Regions from separate parts of the Pseudarthrobacter sp. Y6 genome, predicted to be linked through region 1. Evidence: riboswitches for the same ligand, from Rfam matches in the RefSeq annotation. Region 1 holds a riboswitch; each other region holds the start of a gene.

Region 1 (3,722 bases):
GCCCTGATCAGAATCATGGGCACCCGCGAAGAACTCGAAGCAATCCGGCAGGAGGCCGCAGCATGATGCAGACCGTCCTGGCTGTCACGGCAGTCATTCTTTCGCTGGCAGCGGCAGGAGCCATCATCAGGATCTCCCGCGGCCCGTCACTACTGGACAGGGTGCTGGCCTCCGACGTCCTGCTCGCGATCCTCGGCGCGGCCCTGTGCATTGACATGGCCGTCAACCGGCACCTCAACAACCTGATGCTGCTGGTGGCGCTGTCCATCGTCGGCTTCATCGGTTCGGTGACCGTTGCGCGCTTCGTGGCCGACCGGCGGGAGCAAGCCAATGAATCCTGAGGCCAGCGTGGTTGATAACGTCATCGATACTGTATCGGCGGTGTTCCTGGTGGTGGGTGCCCTCATGTCGCTCGCCGCCGCCGTCGGACTGCTCCGCTTCCCGGACCTGCTGAGCCGCATGCACGCGGCCACCAAGCCCCAGGTGCTGGGGCTGTTCCTGCTCCTGGCGGCCATCGGCCTGCAGCTACGCACCTGGTGGGTGTGGCCGGTGCTGCTGGTGGCCTGGATTTTCCAGCTGCTGACCGTGCCGGTTTCCGCCCATATGGTGGGCCGCGCCGGTTATCGTACCAAACACCTGCACCGCGAGCTGCTCAGCTCCGATGAACTCGATGCCGTGGTTCAGAAGGCCGCCCAATCGTCCCGGGACGAGTCATCCCGGGATGAAGTGTCCGACGGCGGCCGCCCCTAACGTCCCGCCCCGCCACCCCTAACGTCCGCCCCCGCGTGAGTTTTTGTCCAGATAACACGGGTTGCCGTCGGTTAGAGGCCTTTATCTGGACAAAAACTCAAGGGTGATGCGGTTAGACGATGTCCTGGGACTTGGCGAAGCGGCTGATGGCCCGCTGCGTGCCGCGGTTGGCGAGCACCTGGATGATGGTGCTGACCGAGGCCGAAATGAGCGCGAAGGTCAGCGCCGAGCGGAGGCTCGTGGGGGTGTCTTCGCCCTTGCCGGTGGGAGGCTTCCTGCCGGTGGACTTTTCCCATACGGTATTGACCATCTTGGTGCCGACCAATCCGGCGCCGATGCTGATTCCAGTGCCGAGCAGCTTGATGAACAGGTTCATTCGTTGAACTCCTTGTGAGCGGATCCGGGACTGTCTTTAGCCTAACCCGGCTGCATGGACTCCAGAATCTCCCGCAGGGCTTCCACCACGAGGTCGTGGTCCTGCTGCTGGGGCAGGCCCGAGACCGTTACGGTGGCCACTGCGCCCACGCCGGCGACGTAGACGGGGAAGGAACCGCCGTGCGGGGCGTAGGCGGACTCGTCAAACCAGCCATGTTCCTCGATCCGGCCTCCGTGCAGCCTGCCGCGGAGTCCCACCAGCAACGACGGGACCTCGTACCTGGCGGCGGTGCGCTGCTTGGCCCGGATCCAGTGCTCGTTGTCAGGGGTGGCGCCGTCCAAGGCCACGTGGAACAGGACCTGGTCACCCTTGGTGATGTCGATCGCGATGGGCAGTCTTCGGCTCTTGCCGAGTTCCACCAGCAGCAGCCCCAGATTGAGGGAATCATCCTTGGTGAATCGGGAGAACTGCAGCTCGCTGATCTCGCCCTCGATCCGGGCGATCAGGGCCTCAAGCAGCCCCGCCGGCTGGGGCACCGTCGAATCGGGATTGAACGCAGTCACAGTCTGATTGTTGGCAGTCATGGCCCACAATCTACCCCGCCTGCGGTGTAAACTGAGTACGCCCATCAGGGCAGATTTATTACGACAGGGGAGCGCCGCCGTCGGACATCACTGGCATTGCCAGGGAACCGCAGGCGGGCGCTGAGAGTGCGGACAGCCGCAGACCCTCGAACCTGATCCGGTTAGTACCGGCGCAAGGGAGTCGAGTTCTCGAAGTGTCCGGAAACGGCGGCAGCGCCGCACGCCGGGGCGCTTTCCCCTCCTGTTCCTCAGGAGGACAAAATGACAACTGGAGCAATCAAAAAGACCGGCAATACCTGGCGCGTTGTGGACATCGTGGTGGCGGCGCTCATCGCCATCACCGGCGGCGTGATCTTCTGGGCCTGGTCCCAGGGCGCCGGGATCATTTCCGCCCCCATGAACGCCGTTTACCCCCCGCTGACCGGCCTGATCGCCGGCGGCTGGATGATCCCGGCTGTGCTGGGCATGCTCATCATCCGCAAGCCCGGCGCGGCGCTCTTCTGCGAAGCGGTGGCCGCCACCGGCGAACTCATCATGGGCTCGCAGTACGGCGCCACGGTGCTGATCTCCGGAATCCTGCAGGGCCTGGGCGCCGAACTGGTGTTCTTCCTGCTGGTGTACGGCAACTTCCGGTTCAAGTCCTTCCTGCACCAGAAGTACAACCTCATCGCCGCGCTGCTGGCCGGTGCCGGCGCCGGACTGTTCTGCGGCCTCAATGATTCCTTCCTGCCGTGGGGCTGGAACATCGCCTACGAGCCCGGCGACAAGCTCGCGTACATCGTGTTCTGCACCATCTCCGGCGCCGTGATTGCGGGCGCTTTGTCCTGGATCGCCACCCGCGGCCTGGCCAGGACCGGTGTACTGAGCTCGTTCGCGTCCCGGAAGGCAGCTTCGGAGCCCGTCTTCAACTGATGACCGCTTCCGACGCCGGCGCTTCCGGCGTGCGCCCCGCCGCAGTGTCCGCCCGTGGCTGGGGCTGGCGGCATGCCGGACGTTCCGCCCCCGCCGTCCATGGGCTCGACCTTGACATCGCTCCTGGCGAGCGGGTGCTGCTGCTGGGCCCTTCGGGCGCGGGCAAGTCAACCCTGCTGCACGCGCTCGCGGGGGTCCTTGGAGATGAAGGGGACGACGCCGACGAAACCGGTTCGCTGCTGATCGACGGTGTGGTGCCACGCGGGCAGCGCGGCCGTTCGGGCCTAATGCAGCAGGATCCGGAAACGCAGGTGGTTCTTTCCCGCCTGGGTGACGACGTCGCCTTCGGCGCCGAGAACCTCGCCGTTCCGCGGGACGAGATCTGGCGGCGGGTCCATGAAGCGCTCGACGACGTCGGGCTGCGAAGTGCGGGCGGCGGCGGTTTGAACGCCGACGGCGGCACTGGTGGCGGCGCCGACGGCGGGCCAGATGCCGCCGGGCTCCCGCTGGACCACCCGACGTCGGTCCTGTCCGGCGGGCAGAAGCAGCGCCTGGCTCTGGCCGGCATCCTCGCGATGCGGCCCGGGCTGATCCTGCTGGACGAGCCCACCGCAAACCTCGATCCCGCCGGTGTGCTGGAAGTCCGCGACGCCGTGGGCCGCTGCCTGGACAAAACCGGCGCCACCCTCGTTGTGGTGGAACACCGCGTGTCGGTCTGGAAGGACCTGGTGGACCGGATTGTGGTGCTCCAGCCGGGCTCTGCAGCGGGCTCCGCTGGAAGTTCCGTCGGTACTTCCGCAGTCCTGCTGGACGGGCCGCCGGACCAGGTGCTCGCGGAGGCACGGGACATGCTGATCGGCGCGGGCGTCTGGGTGCCGGGGTATGTCCCGGCAACCCGGCGCCGCACGTCCGCAGGCTCCGGTGACCTGCTGCTGGCCGCCGAGGACCTGGCCGTCTCCCGCGAGCGTCCGCGGCGCCGCGGCTTCCGGACCGTCTTGCCCGTGCCGGTGCAGTCGGGCATCACCGCCCAGGTCCGTTCCGGCCATGCCCTCGCCGTTACGGGGCCCAATGGCGCCGGCAAGTCAACGTTTGCGCTGACG
Region 2 (3,722 bases), 2.1 Mb from region 1:
TGGGGAATCTGCTGAAGAACCTGAACAGTAACGAAGAGTTACTTGATACCCGTGATCTTGACCTTGGTCAATTCCTGACGGTGACCCTGGCGCTTCTTGTAACCGGTCTTGTTCTTGAACTTCTGGATGACGATCTTCGGACCACGGAGGTCTTCGAGGATCTCAGCCGTAACCGTTACCTTGGCCAGGTCCGCAGCAGCAGAGGTGACTTTGTCACCGTCTACCAGGAGCAGTGCGGGCAACTCAAAGGTGCTGCCGGCTCCACCGGGGACGCGGTTCAGGGTAACGAAGTCTCCAACGGAAACCTTCTCTTGGCGGCCGCCTGCGCGGACAATCGCGTACACCACTTGGGAACTCACTTCTCTCGACGTTTATTACTAAATTTGCGTGCTGAACCCGTTTCCATAATTGGCTGGGCTCTCGCTGTGCCTCAACGCCGTGGGGTCGTAACCCAAGTGTTGGCGTAAGCACCGAAGATCAAGAATACGCTAATTTTGCCTTCGGCCGCAAATGAGGCTGGTTACGGTCCGTTGTCTGTGATAGGACCCACAAGCAGGTACTGCACTGACAATCCAAAACCGTGCCTGACTATCGTACAGGCCGCGCGGGCCCAAGACCGTCAGGCGTGAATACGCGGCGCGTCGAAGAATTCCACTTCGAACCGGCATGACTGCCTGAACGCCACCAGCATCGCCGCACGTTCAGCCGCGGATGCGCCTCGTCCGGCATCATCAGCCAAGGCGATCGCGTCGCGGGTGGCCTGCGCGAAGTCGTCGTCAGCATAGGCACGCAGCCAGTCAGCATAAGGATGCGCCGCCGGTGCAGCGGCAGCCAGGAACTCCGCGTGGAGGGTCTGCCCCACCTCGGCGTACAACCAGAAGCACGGCAGCACCGCCGCCATGAGGACCGCGTAACTGCCGGAGGCCGAGGCTGCCAGCAGGTGGTCCACATAGGACTTGGTGACAGGTCCAAGGACGGATTCCACGGTCCTGGTGCTCAGCCACGTGCGGTGCAGTTCAGATTCGACCTCAAGGCATTGCCGGGCCGACTTTGCCCAGAACAGCTGGGCAGCTTCCGTGGGGGCCAGCGCACTGGCCCGGGCGAGGACGCGCGAATAGCCGTTGAGGTAAATGGCATCCTGGGCGAGGTAATAGGCGAACTGTTCTTCAGCCAACGTGCCGGCCGCAAGGTCGCGGATGAAGTCCAGTCCGTAGATGGCCTCCAGATCCGGTGCCGACGCCCGCCGCAGCGTCTGAGCGAATTCCCCGACTGCCGGAACCTCCTGCATGTGATGGAAGTGGTTGATGGGGCCCTGGCCCCCGCCCACCTCCAACTGGTCCGAGGCCTGCAGCGCGCCAACCAGCCAAGGCTTAACTTTCCGCAGTGCGGCCTCCCAGTCCCCCAGCCTGGCCTGAGCCGTAGCCATGGCCGACGACAGCGAGCAGCCGGTGCCGTGACTGTTGCGGGTGGGGATCCTGTCCCCGCTCACTTCCACCACCTCCTGGGCGAGCAGCCCGGCGGCGTTGACCAGGGCATCCGGGCACGCACCGCCGTCGAGATGGCCGCCCTTGACCAGGACGGTGGCACCGGTCGCGGCGGACAACCGCTGCCCTTGCCCGAGCGCATCAGGCCAATCCCGCGCCTGCGGCTCCCCCACCAGGATGGCCAGTTCGGCCAGGTTTGGGGTGATCAGGTCCGCGAGCGGGAGCAGCCCCCGCAGGGCTGCCTCGGCAGACTCGTGCAGCAGCCGGTCTCCGCTGGTGGCCACCATCACAGGATCAAGAACGACGACGGCGGGACGCACCCTTTCCAGCCAGTCCCGCACCACGCCAATCACCGCAGCGTCGCCCAGCATGCCGATCTTGACCGCGTCGATGGTGATGTCGTCGCTGATGGCATCGAGCTGCTGGCCCAGGAAGGTCGCCGGCGGGACGTGAACCGCCTGGACCCCCTGCGTGTTTTGGACTGTCAGAGCGGTGATGGCCGCCATGCCGTAGCCGCCAAGAGCCGCAATGCTTTTGAGGTCGGCCTGGACGCCCGCGCCACCTGAGGGATCCGAGCCGGCAATGGACAGCACACGGGGGACCTCACGCAGCACCTGGACCGCAGAAGAGCGGCCTAGTGCAGGCCGGACCTCAGCGGGGGTTGCCGTGGTTGGGGGCGTTGCAGGAGGAAGGACAGAAGTTGAAGCCAAAGGAGACATCCCTTCGCCGGTGCTAACCGGACAGGTTCAACGGGTGTGGATCTCAGCCGGCTCTCTGCGCGGCACCCCGTGTCAGTCACCAGCCTAGCGTTCCTCGGGACTTAACGCCGGACGCCCGGACGCAGCCTGTGATCCACAGGCACGTCCGGGCGCCGCTGTATTGGCTCGCCCTAGTGTTCGGTCAGAGCTCCGAGGCCGGAACCCCTACGCCCAGGATGATAGGCGCATTGGTGACCGCCGGCTTGTCAGCCACAGGAGCCCTGACGGGCTCCGGGGCCTTGGCGGCATGCATGTGTCCAGCGGCAGCCCCCGGAACGGCTTCGTGATGCTCCACGGACGTGGCGTTGGCTGCGCCCTGGGCACGACTGGCACTCCGGTTACGCCGCGGACGGCGGGCGCGGGGCTGCTCGGTGTGGTCGGAGTAGTCCTTCTCCGCCACGGCAGGCTGCTGCTGCTGACGGGCAGGTTCGGCCGGCTGGCTTTCAGTTGCCTGGACTGCCGACGGCTTGCTTTCCGCTACAGGGGCCGGCTCGCCAAGGTGGGCGAAGGCCTCCGCGAGGCGGTCAAGTGTCAGGGCAGGTGCGTGCGGATGGTCTTCGTGGTGCTCTACGAACGGCAGCACTACCCGCTCGCCGCCGAACGTCAGCACAGCTGCCGGGCGGCCGTTGGAGTCCGTCTCGGACCGCTCAGCCGGAGCCTGCACCGGCGCAGCGGGCAGCTGGCCCGCGGCGGCTGATGCGTGAGCCACTTCGTCGTCGTGCATGTGCGCAGCGTGGGCTGCGGCCGCAATGTTCGCAAGCGCTGCCCGCGTGGCCTCAGCCTTGGCATGGCGCTCGGCGTCACTCGGTTCCGGGTGGACCGTGTGGATCTGCACCGGAGCTGCCGGTGCAGATTCCAGCGGCTGGCCGCCGCGTCCGCGGCGGCGCTTCCGGTCAGTGCGGCCACCCGGCTGGCTGTCCGGGCGCTGGCTGTCGGTGCGCTGTGTGTCGCTGCGCAGGTTGTCTGTGCGCTGGCTGTCAGGGCGGTGATCCGCGCGCTGCACGTGGTGCTCGGCGGCTACGGTGTTGGCGCGGCGGTGTTCCACGGGGTCGTTGTGGGTGACGATTCCGCGGCCTGCACAGGTTTCGCACTGCTCCCCGAAGACTTCCAGGAGCCCGGTGCCCATCCGCTTGCGCGTCATCTGCACGAGGCCCAGCGAAGTCACTTCGGCCACCTGGTGCTTGGTACGGTCGCGGCCCAGGCATTCCACCATGCGGCGGAGGACCAGGTCGCGGTTGGATTCGAGGACCATGTCGATGAAGTCGATGACGATGATGCCGCCGATGTCGCGGAGACGGAGCTGCCGGACCACTTCTTCAGCTGCCTCAAGGTTGTTCTTGGTGACGGTTTCCTCGAGGTTGCCGCCGCTGCCGGTGAACTTGCCGGTGTTGACGTCCACCACGGTCATGGCTTCGGTGCGGTCGATGACCAGCGAGCCGCCGGAAGGCAGGAAGACCTTGCGTTCCAAGGCCTTGTGGAT
Region 3 (3,722 bases), 1.6 Mb from region 1:
AGGCATGTTCAGGCTCGCACCGCCGCGGCGGCGCTCCAGCTCGACGCGCTTGAGCCCTACTTCTTTCAGGAGCTGCAGGACGGGACCAGCCGTCCCGGCGTCGAGTTCGGCTTGTACTCCCTTGTAGCTCAGCTTGGCCCGGCTGCGGATGGAGGCCCTCCGGACAGTCACAGTGGAGACCTGCGCCGCGTCGTCCAGCCCGAACTCCCAAACATAGGCGGAACACAGCTGCCCGGCCAGGAGGCTGCCGGCCCCTTCGCTGATGACCTCCGGGTGCAGCGGGATACGGCCGTCAGGGGCGTAGAACGTCTGGCCCCGGCGGCGGGTCTCTGCGTCCAGTCCGCCGCCGGGGCGGACAAAGGACGGCACGTCAGCGATGGCGTAAAGCACCCGGTAGCCAGTGCCCGCGCGTTCGATGAACAGCGCCTGGTCCAGGTCAGTGGACGACGCCGGATCGATGGTGAGGAAGTCCACATCCGTCAGGTCAGCGCCCGGCAACTCGTGTGCGGCCACTGCCGCTTCCGCGTCCCGGACCGCCTCCGCCGGGTAGGGCCCCGGCAGTTCCAGCTCTGTCCGCAGGGCGCTCAGCGCCGCCGCGAGGTCGTTCGTCTGCTCGTGGACGTTGGGGGCCAACCTATGATGTGACACGAAAGTCAGGTTAGCCCGATTTCCACGGAACGTGCACGCCCAACGTCCGCCACGCGGGGGATTGTCAGGATGCGCCTGCGTCCAGGGCCGCCAGGAGTGCCGCGGCCGCCGCTGCGGGATCGGAGGCTTCGGTAATGGCACGCACCACAACAATCCTGCCGGCACCGGCCTCCACCGCCTGCTCCACGTTGCCGAGATCGATGCCTCCGATGGCAAACCAGGGCAGCGTGGCCTGGGTGCCACCGGCAGCGCCGACCGCCCCCGCTGCGTACCGCACCAGGTCAAGGCCGACGGCGGCACGACCGGGTTTGGTGGGAGTGGCCCAGACCGGTCCGACGCAGAAGTAGTCCAGGCCGCCTTGGGCATTCAGCCCACCGGACAGCCGGATGGCGCCTTCGATCTGCTCGGCGGTGTGCGTGGAAAGGCCGATCGCTGCGCGTGGGCCGAGCAGGGTGCGGGCGGAAGCGACCGGCAGGTCCTTCTGCCCGATGTGGAAGACGGGGGCGCCGGACAGCATCGCGATATCGGCACGGTCATTGACTGCCCACAGCTTTCCGTGGCGTTCGGCCGCCGCCTGAAGCACGGCCAGCAGCTCCAGCTCCTCCTCCGCCTCGATGGCCTTGTCGCGGAGCTGGATGATGTCCACGCCGCCGGCAAAAGCCGCGTCCACAAACTCGCCAAAGTCCCCACGGTCCCGGCGCGCGTCGGTGCACAGGTACAGCCTGGCGCTGTGGGGGAGTCCGGCGCCTATGCCGCCGGTGGGGTCTGTTTCGGTCAAGGATGCGGGGGCGGAAGAGCTGGCGGAGGACGTGCCTGCAGCGGCGAAGGATTGCGCGTTCATGGAAACCAGCCTAATTCCCCTAAACTGGGCGGGTACTGCGGGAGCCCGTTGCAGCCGTCACAAAGCGGCCGGGCTGAGAGGGCGTCAGAGCCGACCGCTTGACCTGATCCGGCTAGTACCGGCGTAGGGAAGGAACCATGTGCCCCCCGCAATAAGCAGCCCACCTGAGACTGCATCAGCCAGCCCGGCCGCAGGCCTGCACGCCGACGTGGCAGTCATCGGCGGCGGAGTCATCGGCCACGCCATAGCCTGGGAAGTTCGGCGATCCGGCCGTTCCGTTGTGCTGATCGATGACGCGCCCGGGAACGGCGCCAGCTGGGCAGCCGCCGGCATGCTTGCCCCTGTGAGCGAACTGCATTACCAGGAGGAAGACCTCCTTGAGCTGATGCTTGCATCCTCCGGCCTGTGGCCTGCCTTCGCGGCAGCCCTTGCCCTGGCCGGGGCTGGAGATACCGGATATCTGACGACGCCGACCCTCGCCATCGGCGCGGACGCTGCGGACCGCCGGGCGCTGATGGACCTCCGGGCCGTGCAGCAGGCCAGCGGCCTGGTGGTGGAACCCCTGACTGTCCGTGAGGCCAGGACGAGGGAATCCCTGCTCAGCCCGGCCATATCCTGCGCCCTGGACATCCCCGCCGACCACCAGGTGGATCCCCGGAAACTGGTGGCGTGCCTCCAGGAAGTCCTTGCCCTCCACGAACCGGGGGCAGGAACCGCCGTGGCAGGTGCCCGCGCGGGATTCGCCGTTGACCAACGCGCCGCTGCCCTTATCTGGGAGGACGGCCGCGTCAGCGGCGTGACCCTCGCACACGGCGGAAGTGTCCAGGCAGGGGAGACTATCGTGGCCAACGGATTGGAGGCGGCGTCGCTGGATGGGCTCCCGGTTGGACTGCACCTGCCCCTGCGGCCTGTCTACGGTGACATTCTTCGACTGGCTGTTCCGCAGCACCTGCGCCCGCTCCTCACCTCGACGGTCCGCGGAATGGTCCATGGTGTGCCGGTCTACATCGTTCCCCGGCAGGACGGCACGGTGGTGATCGGGGCAACGCAGCGGGAGGACGCGCTCGCCGGGACAGGCGACGCTGCTGTCTCGGCCGGTGGCGTCTACCAGTTGCTGCGTGACGCCCAGGTCCTGGTGCCGGCCGTCTTGGAGCTTGAACTCCTGGAATGCACGGCACGGGCAAGACCGGCGACCCCGGACAACGCACCTCTCCTCGGCCGCGTACCGGTTTCCGCACCAAGGACGCGGAACACGGGGAACATTGCCGGGCTGATTGTTGCCACCGGGTTCTTCCGCCACGGAGTGCTGCTTGCTCCGGCGGCGGCGGCCATCTGCCGGGACCTGCTGGACGGCCCGACGGATCCTCGATGGGGGGCCCTCAGCCCGGCCCGCTTTTCAGGAAAGCACCTGGTAGCCGGCACACCGTCCCCACGCAAGGACATTAGCGGTACGAAGGACCTCGACCCACAGAAGGAATCAGCATGAACATCACCCTCAACGGCTCTCGCCATTCCGTGGCGGCCGACGCCTCCATCACCACCCTCATCAGCCAGATCACGGGCCGTCCCCTAGCAGCCAACGGCCAGGCGACAGACGGGCAGAAACTCGGCGTCGCCGTCGCCCATAACTCCGAAGTAGTACCCCGCAGCCAGTGGTTCGTCACGGCGCTCGCCGAAGGTGACGACGTCGAACTGGTCACAGCAGTCCAGGGAGGCTGACACCATGACAGTAACCGGCAACATCAGTACACAGAACCGGCCCGAGGCTGCAGACAGGCTGGTCATCGACGGCGTCGAGCTCGGCTCCCGCCTCATCATGGGCACGGGTGGCGCACCGAGCCTCGACGGGCTGGGCGCTGCCCTGCTGGCGTCCGGAACCGAACTGACCACGGTGGCCATGCGGCGCTATTCGCCGGCTGAATCGGGGTCCCTTTTCCAGCTCCTGGTGGACCACGGGATCCGGATCCTACCCAACACCGCCGGCTGCTTCACCGCCCGGGACGCGGTCATGACGGCGGAACTGGCACGCGAAGCGCTGGAAACCGACTGGATCAAGCTGGAAGTCATCGCCGACGAACAGACCCTGCTGCCGGACGCCGTGGAGCTCGTGGATGCAACGGAACAGCTTGTAAACCTGGGCTTCAAAGTGTTCGCCTACACCAACGATGACCCGGTCCTGGCCCTGCGGCTGGAAAACCTGGGTGCCACCGCGGTCATGCCGCTCGGAGCGCCC
Region 4 (3,722 bases), 2.0 Mb from region 1:
GTGTCCACCTCGATGTATGAGGGCTCTTCGGTGGGGTGGTACTTGCCGATCTCTTCGATGGCACGGCCGTCACGCTTGGAGCGTGCGTCCATGACGACGATGCGGTAGTACGGTGCGCGCATCTTGCCAAAGCGCTTAAGGCGAATCTTTACGGCCACTTTTGTGGTCACTCCTGTTTCAGAAAAGGGGTGAACCGACGTTCTGCACCCGTGGGGCGGGCCATACTTGAGGGTTCAAAGGACAGGATCCAGACGCGGAGAGAGGGGCCACGCAGATCGAGTACCTGTTTATTGTGCCAGATCAGCGTCCGGATTTCGACTTGACACGTAGGGATGGAGCCGCCGGGCGGACCCGGCAGGCCGCGGCCGGCCTAGGACGACCAGACATAGACCCCGGTGCGCGCGGCGTCATCGATCGAGTTGGCCAGCTCAGCGAACTGCTGGACATACGTCCGGGCCTCGGCCGCGCCGAAAGGCATGTCATCCTGGGCCGCCCACTTTTCAGCGACGTCGTCCAGGACATTGCCTTCACCCTCAGTCTCATAACTGAGCAGGTCCGCCAGCGCACGCACCATGGCCGGCGGAACCCCGAGGAGGGAATCACTGGCCACGTCAACCATGGCCAGTTCGTAGTCCGCACCTCCAGCATGCACCGCAGCACCGGCAAGGTCGCCCAGCTGTTCGATTTCGAAATCGCTGATTCCGGGAATCCGCAGGGCCTTGCCCGCCGGGGAGCCGCCCGCATCCAGGACGACAGCCCGCTTCAGCGCGGCATCGTGAGTGGAAACAAAAATTTCAGTGAAGCCCATGGGAACAGCCCTCATTCCGTCGACGGTGCGGCCCAGAAGGGCAGCATAAAGTGCCGCCCCGGCCGTTCAGAATCAGCCTAGTACAAGGCGCGCCACACATTTGGCATCCGTACTCAGCGGACGGCGACACGGATGCTATTGCGCCACGGATCCTCGAAGCGAAGCTCGGCGCCCGTGTGGTGCGAGGCCACGCCGGCGACCTTCAGGCGGTCGGCGAGCGCTCCGACGTCGTCCCCGGAAGGGACTTCGATGAGCATTTCGCCAAGGCCCAGGGTGTCCTTGCGGGGACCGGCGCCGCGGCTGTTCCAGACGTTCATGGCCATGTGGTGGTGATACCGGCCGGCGGAGACAAACAGTGCCTGCCCGTGCCAGCCTGCGGTCTTTTCGAAGCCCAGCGTGCCCACATAGAAATCGTGCGCCGACTGGACGTCACCCACCTGGAGGTGGACGTGGCCCACGCCGGCTTCGGCGGCCTGCTGGCCGTCCATGGATTCCTGGGTCAGGTGCTGCTCAAGGTAGCGCTGCGGCGGCAGTGCCAAGCTGTCCATCACCACATCCTTCCCGTTCCAGGACCAGTTTTCGCGGGGCCTGTCCCAGTACAGTTCGATGCCGTTGCCTTCGGGGTCATTGAAGTAGAAGGCTTCGCTAACGAGGTGGTCGGCGCTGCCGGTGAAGGACCGGGGTTCGTACTGGGCCGCGGTGGCTACCGTGGCAGCAAGCGAAGCCCGGTGGTCAAAGAGCAGCGCGGTATGGAACAGCCCGGCCTCGCCCCTGCCAGGCAGGCTCAAGGACGGGGCGGCCGCGAGATGGACCAGCGGGCGCCGGAGCCGGCCAAGGTAGACGCCGCCGTCCTGTTCGGCGACGACCTCCAGGCCGAGTGCACGCTGGTAGTAGTCGGTCATCAGCTTCATGTCGCCCACCTTGAGCATCACGGTGCCCATGGAGAGGTCGGCAGGAAGGAGATCCCGGCTGGTGGCTTCTGCAGTCATTGAACGCTCCCGGTCCGTTGGCCTTCGGGGTCGAAGGTGGCCATGACTCCATTTTACTTGAAGCTTCAATTTAATTCAAGTGGCTGGGCAGACAGGTTGCGACCGCATCCCCGTGACTGCTGTCACCAGGCCGCCCTCGGCCTGTGGTAGCTTCGACTTGACCACACGGGAGCCCTTGCAGGGGCTGAGATCAGGCTGACGCAGCCTGCGACCGTTGAACCTGTCCGGGTAATGCCGGCGAAGGAAGTGAGTATTCATTGAATACACAAGACACACAGCTGAACCCTGCCCAAAGTGAAGCCGACCAGGATCAAACGGTCCGGCCTGAAACCCAGTCACTGAAGTCCCACTCGCTGGCGTTCATCAATGATGACGCCACCGGGATCCGGGTTCCCGTGACCGAGATCGCGCTGGAACCGTCGCCGAACGGCGAGGCGAACGGGCCTTTCCGGACCTACCGCACGGCCGGTCCGGGCAGCGATCCGGTGGTGGGCCTCAACCCGTTCCGCTCGGAGTGGATCGCCGCCCGCGGCGACACCGAGCCCTACAGCGGCCGGGAACGGAACCTGCTCGACGACGGCAAGTCGGCAGTGCGCCGCGGCGCCGCCTCCGCGGAGTGGAAGGGCGCGCAGCCCGTGCCCCGCCGCGCCGTCGAAGGCAAGACCGTCACGCAGATGCATTACGCACGGCAGGGTGTGGTGACGCCCGAGATGCAGTTCGTTGCCCTCCGCGAGAACTGTGACGTGGAACTGGTCCGCAGCGAAGTCGCTGCCGGCCGCGCCATCATCCCCAACAACATCAACCACCCGGAATCCGAACCGATGATCATCGGCAAGGCCTTCCTGGTCAAGATCAATGCCAACATCGGCAACTCGGCAGTCACCAGCTCCATTGCCGAGGAAGTGGACAAACTCCAGTGGGCCACCCAGTGGGGCGCCGACACGGTGATGGACCTGTCCACCGGCGATGACATCCACACCACCCGGGAATGGCTCATCCGCAACTCCCCCGTGCCTATCGGTACGGTGCCCATTTACCAGGCGCTGGAGAAGGTCAATGGCGAGGCCAACGCTCTGACGTGGGAGATCTACCGGGACACGGTCATTGAGCAGTGCGAGCAGGGCGTGGACTATATGACCATCCACGCTGGTGTGCTGCTGCGTTACGTGCCGCTGACGGCCAACCGCGTCACCGGCATCGTCTCCCGGGGCGGCGCGATCATGGCGGGCTGGTGCTTGGCCCACCACCAGGAGAACTTCCTCTACACCCATTTCGACGAGCTATGCGAGATCTTCGCCAAGTACGACGTCGCCTTCTCCCTGGGCGACGGACTGCGCCCGGGAGCGACGGCGGACGCCAACGACGCCGCCCAGTTCGCCGAGCTGGACACCCTGGCGGAGCTCACTCAGCGGGCGTGGGAATTCGATGTGCAGGTTATGGTCGAAGGTCCCGGGCACGTCCCGTTCCACCTGGTGCGGGAGAACGTGGAACGCCAGCAGGAACTTTGCAAGGGCGCCCCGTTTTACACGCTTGGGCCGCTGGTCACGGATATTGCCCCGGGCTATGACCACATCACGTCCGCTATCGGCGCCACCGAAATCGCCCGGTACGGCACGGCGATGCTTTGTTACGTCACGCCCAAGGAACACCTCGGCCTGCCGAACAAGGACGACGTGAAGACCGGGGTGATCACCTACAAAATCGCCGCCCATGCAGCCGACCTTGCCAAGGGCCACCCCGGCGCCCATGAACGGGATGACGCCCTGTCCAAGGCCCGGTTCGAATTCCGCTGGCGCGACCAGTTCGCGCTGTCCCTGGACCCGGTCACGGCGGAGGCCTTCCATGACGAGACGCTGCCGGCCGAGCCAGCCAAAACGGCCCACTTCTGCTCCATGTGCGGCCCGAAGTTCTGCTCCATGAAGATC

What was found. Region 1 has a riboswitch for thiamine pyrophosphate ahead of ACQCSW_RS19880 (ECF transporter S component). Riboswitches for the same ligand answer to the same signal wherever they lie in the genome.
Region 2: it holds a riboswitch for thiamine pyrophosphate, as region 1 does, so the genes downstream of both, thiD (bifunctional hydroxymethylpyrimidine kinase/phosphomethylpyrimidine kinase) here and ACQCSW_RS19880 (ECF transporter S component) in region 1, are expected to answer to the same signal.
Region 3: it holds a riboswitch for thiamine pyrophosphate, as region 1 does, so the genes downstream of both, thiO (glycine oxidase ThiO) here and ACQCSW_RS19880 (ECF transporter S component) in region 1, are expected to answer to the same signal.
Region 4: it holds a riboswitch for thiamine pyrophosphate, as region 1 does, so the genes downstream of both, thiC (phosphomethylpyrimidine synthase ThiC) here and ACQCSW_RS19880 (ECF transporter S component) in region 1, are expected to answer to the same signal.

The regions. Positions count from the first base shown of each region.
Region 1 is NZ_CP189574.1:4,108,531-4,112,252, reverse strand. Features, by position in the region: gene ACQCSW_RS19905 (Na+/H+ antiporter subunit E) at 1-66, shown strand, start outside; gene ACQCSW_RS19900 (monovalent cation/H+ antiporter complex subunit F) at 63-341, shown strand; gene mnhG (monovalent cation/H(+) antiporter subunit G) at 331-750, shown strand; gene ACQCSW_RS19890 (DUF4235 domain-containing protein) at 863-1,126, opposite strand; gene ACQCSW_RS19885 (heme-degrading domain-containing protein) at 1,168-1,710, opposite strand; TPP riboswitch at 1,766-1,907, shown strand; gene ACQCSW_RS19880 (ECF transporter S component) at 1,972-2,622, shown strand; gene ACQCSW_RS19875 (ABC transporter ATP-binding protein) at 2,622-3,722, shown strand, end outside.
Region 2 is NZ_CP189574.1:2,021,251-2,024,972, reverse strand. Features, by position in the region: gene rplU (50S ribosomal protein L21) at 39-347, opposite strand; gene thiD (bifunctional hydroxymethylpyrimidine kinase/phosphomethylpyrimidine kinase) at 620-2,203, opposite strand; TPP riboswitch at 2,186-2,283, opposite strand; gene ACQCSW_RS09675 (Rne/Rng family ribonuclease) at 2,385-3,722, opposite strand, start outside.
Region 3 is NZ_CP189574.1:1,554,019-1,557,740, forward strand. Features, by position in the region: gene ACQCSW_RS07450 (RNB domain-containing ribonuclease) at 1-648, opposite strand, end outside; gene thiE (thiamine phosphate synthase) at 713-1,489, opposite strand; TPP riboswitch at 1,517-1,636, shown strand; gene thiO (glycine oxidase ThiO) at 1,629-2,975, shown strand; gene thiS (sulfur carrier protein ThiS) at 2,972-3,208, shown strand; gene ACQCSW_RS07470 (thiazole synthase) at 3,213-3,722, shown strand, end outside.
Region 4 is NZ_CP189574.1:1,934,990-1,938,711, reverse strand. Features, by position in the region: gene rpsP (30S ribosomal protein S16) at 1-158, opposite strand, end outside; gene ACQCSW_RS09240 (hypothetical protein) at 371-808, opposite strand; gene ACQCSW_RS09235 (VOC family protein) at 922-1,797, opposite strand; TPP riboswitch at 1,953-2,060, shown strand; gene thiC (phosphomethylpyrimidine synthase ThiC) at 2,055-3,722, shown strand, end outside.